One region of the Streptomyces aquilus genome, then DNA from elsewhere that is predicted to be linked to it. Evidence: riboswitches for the same ligand, from Rfam matches in the RefSeq annotation. Region 1 holds a riboswitch; the other holds the start of a gene.
The links. A riboswitch is a leader RNA that binds a small molecule or an ion and turns the genes downstream of it on or off. The one in region 1 is predicted to bind cobalamin.

Region 2: it holds a riboswitch for cobalamin, as region 1 does, so the genes downstream of both, EJC51_RS32165 (ribonucleoside-diphosphate reductase subunit alpha) here and EJC51_RS12360 (cobalamin biosynthesis protein) in region 1, are expected to answer to the same signal.

The regions. Positions count from the first base shown of each region.
Region 1 covers NZ_CP034463.1:2,667,438-2,670,717, reverse strand. Annotated here, with positions in the region: gene EJC51_RS12365 (cobyric acid synthase) at 1-457, opposite strand, end outside; gene EJC51_RS12360 (cobalamin biosynthesis protein) at 454-1,395, opposite strand; cobalamin riboswitch at 1,497-1,637, opposite strand; gene EJC51_RS12355 (hypothetical protein) at 1,808-2,029, opposite strand; gene EJC51_RS12350 (inorganic phosphate transporter) at 2,058-3,280, opposite strand, start outside.
Region 2 covers NZ_CP034463.1:6,945,693-6,948,972, forward strand. Annotated here, with positions in the region: gene EJC51_RS32165 (ribonucleoside-diphosphate reductase subunit alpha) at 1-2,151, opposite strand, end outside; cobalamin riboswitch at 2,277-2,406, opposite strand; gene EJC51_RS32170 (GNAT family N-acetyltransferase) at 2,459-2,962, opposite strand; gene mctP (monocarboxylate uptake permease MctP) at 3,094-3,280, opposite strand, start outside.

The sequences.
Region 1 (3,280 bases):
CCATGTTGACGATGTCGGTCCGGCGCAGATTGATCTCGGCCGGGCTGCCGGCCCCCTCACAGATCACCGCGTCATACGTGCCCCGCAGTTCGGCCAGACAGTCGAGCACGGTCCCGAGCAGCTTCTGCTGCCGCCCGCCGTGATACCCGCGCGCGCTCATCTCGCCGACGGGCTTGCCCATCAGCACGACCTGGCTGCTCTGCTCCCCACCGGGCTTGAGCAGCACGGGATTCATGAGCGCGGTCGGCTCGACCCGACAGGCCTGCGCCTGCATGGCCTGAGCCCGCCCGATCTCCGCGCCCTCCCGCGTCACGAACGAATTGAGGGACATGTTCTGCGCCTTGAAGGGCGCGACCTTGACCCCCTGCCGCACCAGCCACCGGCAGATCCCGGCGGTGACGACGCTCTTGCCGGCGTCGGAGGTGGTCCCGGCGACGAGCAGCCCGCCCCCACTCATGAGGCACGCCCCTTCCGCAGAGCCCGCACGGCGACCGAGGCGCCGAGCGCGAGCAGCCCGACGCGCCGGGACAGCCGTACGGCGCGCTCGATGTCGTACGAGGCGACGGCGCGCCCTTGGGTGTTGAGGACGGGCCGGTGCTCGACCCGCCCCGCGTAGGACAGGGTCCCGCCCAGCCGCACCCCGAGGGCCCCGGCGAAGGATGCCTCGACGGGCCCGGCGTTGGGGCTGGGATGCTTGGCGGCGTCCTCCCGCCAGGCGCGCACGGCACCGCGAGGGGCACCACCGGCGGCCGTGGCGAGTACGGCGGTCAGCCGCGCCCCCGGCCACCCGGCGACGTCGTCCAGCCGGGCCGAGGCCCACCCGAACCGCCGGTACCGCTCGGACTTGTGCCCGACCATGGCGTCGAGGGTGTTGACGGCCCGGAACCCGAGCAGCCCCGGCACGCCACCGACCGCTCCCCACACCAGCGCACCGACCACGGCATCGGAGGTGTTCTCGGCGACGGACTCGACGACGGCCCGGGCGATCCCGTCGGCGTCGAGGGCCTGCGGATCGCGCCCGCACAGATGCGGCAGTCGAGCACGAGCGCCCTCGACATCACCGGCCTCCAGGGCTCGTCCGATACCCCGCGCCTCCCGCGCGAGCGAGGTCCCCCCGACGACGGCCCAGGTGGCGGCGCCGGTCAGTACGACGGAGGCGGTACGGGAAGGACGTACGACCCTCTGCGCGAGGGCACCCAGCCCCACGGCACCCCCGACACACACGGCGGTGTGCAGCGCACCCCATCCCCGGTGATCTCGCCACAGCACCTTCTCCACGGCACCGGCGGCCCGTCCGAACGCGGCGACCGGATGCCCCCGGCGCGGATCACCGAGCAGCAGATCCCCGACGAGCCCGGCGGCGGCGCCGTACGCGAAGACGCGATCGGCACGCATCGGCTCAGCCGGCCGTGGGGTCGGGCAGCGACCTGGTGCGGTACCTCAAACGGCAGGCGAGCATGGCGACATGTCCTCACTCAGGGTGTCCACGCCCTGGTTCGACGAGACCGGCGGTGGGAGTTCCTGGCTCCCGGGGCTACCTACCCCGGTGACAGTGGCGGGACCGCGCCGGATTCACACCGGACTTCCTCCCTGGCCGCCGTACTTGGCCCCGGCAGTCCACCACGGGCCCGGAAGAGCCGTCAACTCGCTGTTGACCTGCGAGAGCGGAGTGTGCAGAACCCCACATCGCGGGGCGGGCGAGCACGGAACACGGGGGCCCGGAGCCCGCCTGGAACGCGAGAACGCCCCGTCCCGGAAACCCCTTTGAGGGGACCCCGGAACAGGGCGTGACTCGTCGCGGCGGGTGTTACGCCACGATCAGATAGATCCCGTACCCCACAGCCGCCGCACACGCGGCGAAGCAGGCGTACGCGCCGGTCACGGCGAGGGCGGCCGAGCCGCCCGCGGCCGAGGCCCGCTCCTGGCGGGAGAGGCCCATGATGCCGAGGGTGAAGAGGGCCACGAGGGCGACGGTGACGACGAGGCTGACGCCGAAGACGGAGCCCAGTGCTTGCCAGTCGATCTTCATGTTGCTTGCTTTCCTTCGTCGCTGAGGCTCAGACCGCGGCGGCCGGCGGTACGGCCGGCTCCGTGGTGGCCGCTGCCGGGGCGGGGATCGTGGCGGTCAGGTCGTCCGCCACCGGGCCCGCCGGGGGCGGAGTCACGGCCGCGATCGCCGTGGTGACCACACCGGCCGGCTCGTCGGTGTCGTTGACGTTCGACGCGTCCACGACCTCGCGGCGCGAGATCTTCCAGATGGCCGCGCTGGAGGCGATCAGGAAGACCGCGACGAGCGCCGTGCCCCAGTCGCCGAGGTCGCACACGGACTCGGCCAGCGCACCCACCAGGGCGGCCGCCGGGAGCGTGAGACCCCACGCCACGAACATCCGCGTCGCCGTCGACCAGCGGACCACGCCGCCCTTGCGGCCGAGGCCCGCGCCCATCACCGAACCGGAGACGGAGTGCGTGGTGGAGAGGGAGAAGCCGAGGTGCGAGGAGGCCAGGATGACCGTCGCCGCGCTGGTCTGGGCGGCGAAGCCCTGCTGCGGCTGGAGGTCGGTCAGGCCCTTGCCCATCGTGCGGATGATGCGCCAGCCGCCCAGGTACGTGCCGAGCGCGATGGCCAGACCGGCGGAGAGGATGACCCAGGTGGGCGGGTCGGAGTCGGGCGCGACGGCGCCGCCGGCGACGAGGGCGAGGGTGATGATGCCCATCGTCTTCTGCGCGTCGTTCGTGCCGTGGGCGAGGGACACCAGGCCGGCCGAGGCGATCTGGCCCGCGCGGAAGCCCTTGGCGGCCGACTTGCCGTCCGCCTTCTTGCCGAGGGAGTAGGAGAGCCGCGTGGCCAGCATGGCCGCGATGCCCGCGACCAGCGGGGCCGCGATCGCCGGGATCAGGACCTTGGTGACCAGGACGTCACCGTGGACCGCGCCCGTGCCCGCCGAAGCGATGGTGGCGCCTATCAGACCGCCCATGAGGGCGTGCGAGGAGCTGGAGGGGAGTCCGACCAGCCAGGTCAGCAGGTTCCAGAGGATCGCGCCCACCAGGGCCGCGAAGATCACCTCTGGACGTATGCCGCTCTCGTCGACGAGACCCTTGGAGATCGTGTTGGCGACCTCCACGGAGAGGAAGGCGCCCACAAGGTTGAGCGCGGCGGACATGGCCACCGCGACCTTGGGCTTGAGCGCACCGGTCGAGATGGTCGTGGCCATCGCGTTGGCGGTGTCGTGAAAACCGTTCGTGAAATCGAACGCGAGTGCGGTTACCACCACAATCGCGA
Region 2 (3,280 bases), 4.3 Mb from region 1:
CAGGTTCAGGGACTGGGACTGGTCCAGGAACGGGGTACGGGCGGCGGCCATGTCGATCAGGCCGCGCTGCGGGATCTCCCACGCCGTGCGGTACAGGTCGCGGACGTCCTGGGGCACCCAGGTGAAGCCCTGCACCGAGCCGTTGGACTCGCGCAGCGCCTCCCGGGTCTGCGCGTCCCACACGCCGAGCTTCTTCAGCTCGGCCACCAGGTAGGAGTTGACCTGGAGGAACTCGCCGGACAGGGTCTCGCGCTTGAAGAGGTTGGAGACCTGCGGCTCGATGCACTCGTAGACGCCCGCGATCGAGGCGATGGTGGCGGTGGGCGCGATGGCCAGCAGCAGGCTGTTGCGCATGCCGACCGCGGCGACCCGGGCCCGCAACGCCTCCCAGCGCTCCGGCCAGGTGAGCTCGACGTCGTAGTGGTCGGGGTGCAGCACGCCCTGCGCGGTACGGGTCTTCTCCCACGCCGGGAGCGGGCCGTTGCGCTCGGCGAGGTCGGCGGAGGCCTCGTACGCGGCGAGCATGATGCGCTCGGCGATGCGCGTGGACAGCTCACGGGCCTGCGGCGAGTCGAACGGCAGCCGCAGCTTGAAGAAGACGTCCTGGAGGCCCATCGCGCCCAGGCCCACCGGACGCCACTTGGCGTTGGAACGGCCCGCCTGCTCGGTCGGGTAGAAGTTGATGTCCACCACGCGGTCGAGGAAGGTGACGGCGGTGCGGACGGTGGCGTCCAGCCGCTCCCAGTCGATGTCCCCGTCGACCACGAACGCGCCCAGGTTCACCGACCCCAGGTTGCAGACGGCCGTCTCGCCGTCGTCCGTGACCTCCAGGATCTCCGTGCAGAGGTTGGAGGAGTGGACGACATGGCCGGGCAGCGCCGTCTGGTTGGCGGTGCGGTTGGCGGCGTCCTTGAAGGTCATCCAGCCGTTGCCGGTCTGCGCGAGGGTGCGCATCATGCGGCCGTACAGGTCACGCGCCGGGATCGTCTTCTTGGCGAGACCGGCCGCCTCCGCCTTGCGGTACGCGGCGTCGAACTCCTCGCCCCACAGGTCGACCAGCTCGGGCACGTCCGCCGGGGAGAACAGCGACCACTCGGCGTCGGCGTTCACGCGGCGCATGAACTCGTCCGGGATCCAGTGCGCGAGGTTCAGGTTGTGCGTACGCCGGGCGTCCTCACCGGTGTTGTCGCGCAGCTCCAGGAACTCCTCGATGTCGGAGTGCCAGGTCTCCAGGTAGACGGCCGCGGCTCCCTTGCGCCGGCCGCCCTGGTTCACGGCGGCCACCGAGGCGTCCAGCGTCTTCAGGAACGGCACGATGCCGTTGGAGTGCCCGTTGGTGCCCCGGATCAGCGAACCGCGGCTGCGGATACGGGAGTACGACAGGCCGATGCCGCCGGCGTGCTTGGAGAGCCGGGCGACCTGGTGGTAGCGGTCGTAGATGGAGTCCAGCTCGTCCAGCGGGGAGTCGAGGAGGTAGCAGGACGACATCTGGGGGTGCCGGGTGCCGGAGTTGAACAGCGTGGGGGAGGACGGCAGGTAGTCGAGGCGGCTCATGAGCCCGTAGAGCGCGGCGACTTCGTCCAGGGCACGGGTCGTGTCGTCCTCGGCGAGGCCGGCGGCGACGCGCAGCATGAAGTGCTGGGGCGTCTCGATGACCTGGCGGGTGATCGGGTGCCGGAGGAGGTAGCGGCTGTGGAGCGTACGCAGGCCGAAGTAGCCGAAGCGGTCGTCGGCGGCCGGGTCGATCAGGGCGTCGAGCCGTGCGGCGTGCACCCGTACGAACTCCGCGGTGCGGTCGGCGATCAGGCCCTCGCGGTGGCCGACCTCGACCGACTCGGTGAAGGACGTGACGCCCTGGGAGGCGGCCTCGGCGGCGATGCTGATGGTCAGCAGCCGGGCGGCCAGCCGGGAGTAGGCGGGGTCCTCGGAGATGAGTCCGGCGGCGGCCTCCGTCGCCAGCTCGCGCAGCTCCACGCCGCCATCGGAGTCCGCCCGGCCCGAGCGGCCGCGCAGCGCGGCGGCGGCGACCCGTCCGGGGTCGGCGTCGGGCAGGTCGGCGGTCAGCTCGGTCAGGGTCCGCAACAGGGCGGTACCGGGACCGTCGTTCTCCGCCTGGACCGCTGAAGCCGGATCTGCTGGCGCGATGGTCACGTGGGGGCTCTCCCTCGCTCGGCACGGGGGCCTGGCGGAGAGCAGGGGGCAGCACGAGCGCACGCGGCGTCGCGTCCACCGGCCCACTCCGCGAGGCCCGGACGTCATGGCACCCGGGCCACGGCGGCCTGGGCACGCTGTCGGCAGGTCCTCGGACTGACTCCCGTACACGCACAAGGCATGCACAAGTACACCGTTGCGGGACAGTTCCGGATTCGCACCGGATTCCCCTGCGACGACAGCGAGCATGAGCATACATCTTGTGCCGGGTTCGAGTGGCACCCCTAGATGTTGTGTCGCGGTGACTTCAGAGCGTCAACTCATAGGTGAGAAGCGTGAACTCCACGCCCGGAATCGGCTGCCAGTCGCGGTGCGGGGCGCGGACGAAGCCGAGGCGCTCGTAGATGCGGTGGGCGGCGCGCATGACGGGCTGGGTCGACAGGACCATGCCGATGTCACCGGCAGCCCTGGCGCGGTCGACACAGGCCTGTACGAGGGCTTGTCCGGCGCCTCTTCCGCGGGCCTCCGGGGCCACGGCCAGCATGCGGATCTCCGATTCGCCGGGGCGGGAGAGCTCGGCCATGGCGCCGCCGGTCGAGGCGACGTAGGTGACGGTGCCCAGGAGGTGGCCGTCCTGGGCGGCGACGAGCACCTCGGCCGCGGCTGCCCGTTTGGCGACGTCTCTCAGTTCGCCGAGGTACCAGTCGCTCTCGCCGAAGGCGAGGAGGCCGTCCTGGATGTAGGCCTGGGCGGTGATCTCGCCGAGTTCGTCGTATTCGGTAGGTTCTGCCGGCCGGATCAGTATGTCCATGCACGTGAGTTTGCACGAAAAGCGGGCCGCCGAGGGTCTTGCTCTCGGTGGCCCGCTGCGGGTCGTACGTGGTTGCTCGCGCCCACGCGGCGGAGCCGCACATCGAAACAGCCCCGCGCCCCTAGGGGCCTCTAGTGAGCGGCGCCAGCAGTTGCCGGGGGAAGCTCCACCTGGACGCCCGGGTCGCCCGCGTCCGCCGTGTAGTCCTCCGGGCTCGTCTCGTCGATGCCCTCGGGGGCCTTGAAGGCCTTCAGGACGAAGGTCAGGACCACCGTCACCACCACGTTCAGGACGAACGCCGTCAGGCCGATGTAGCCG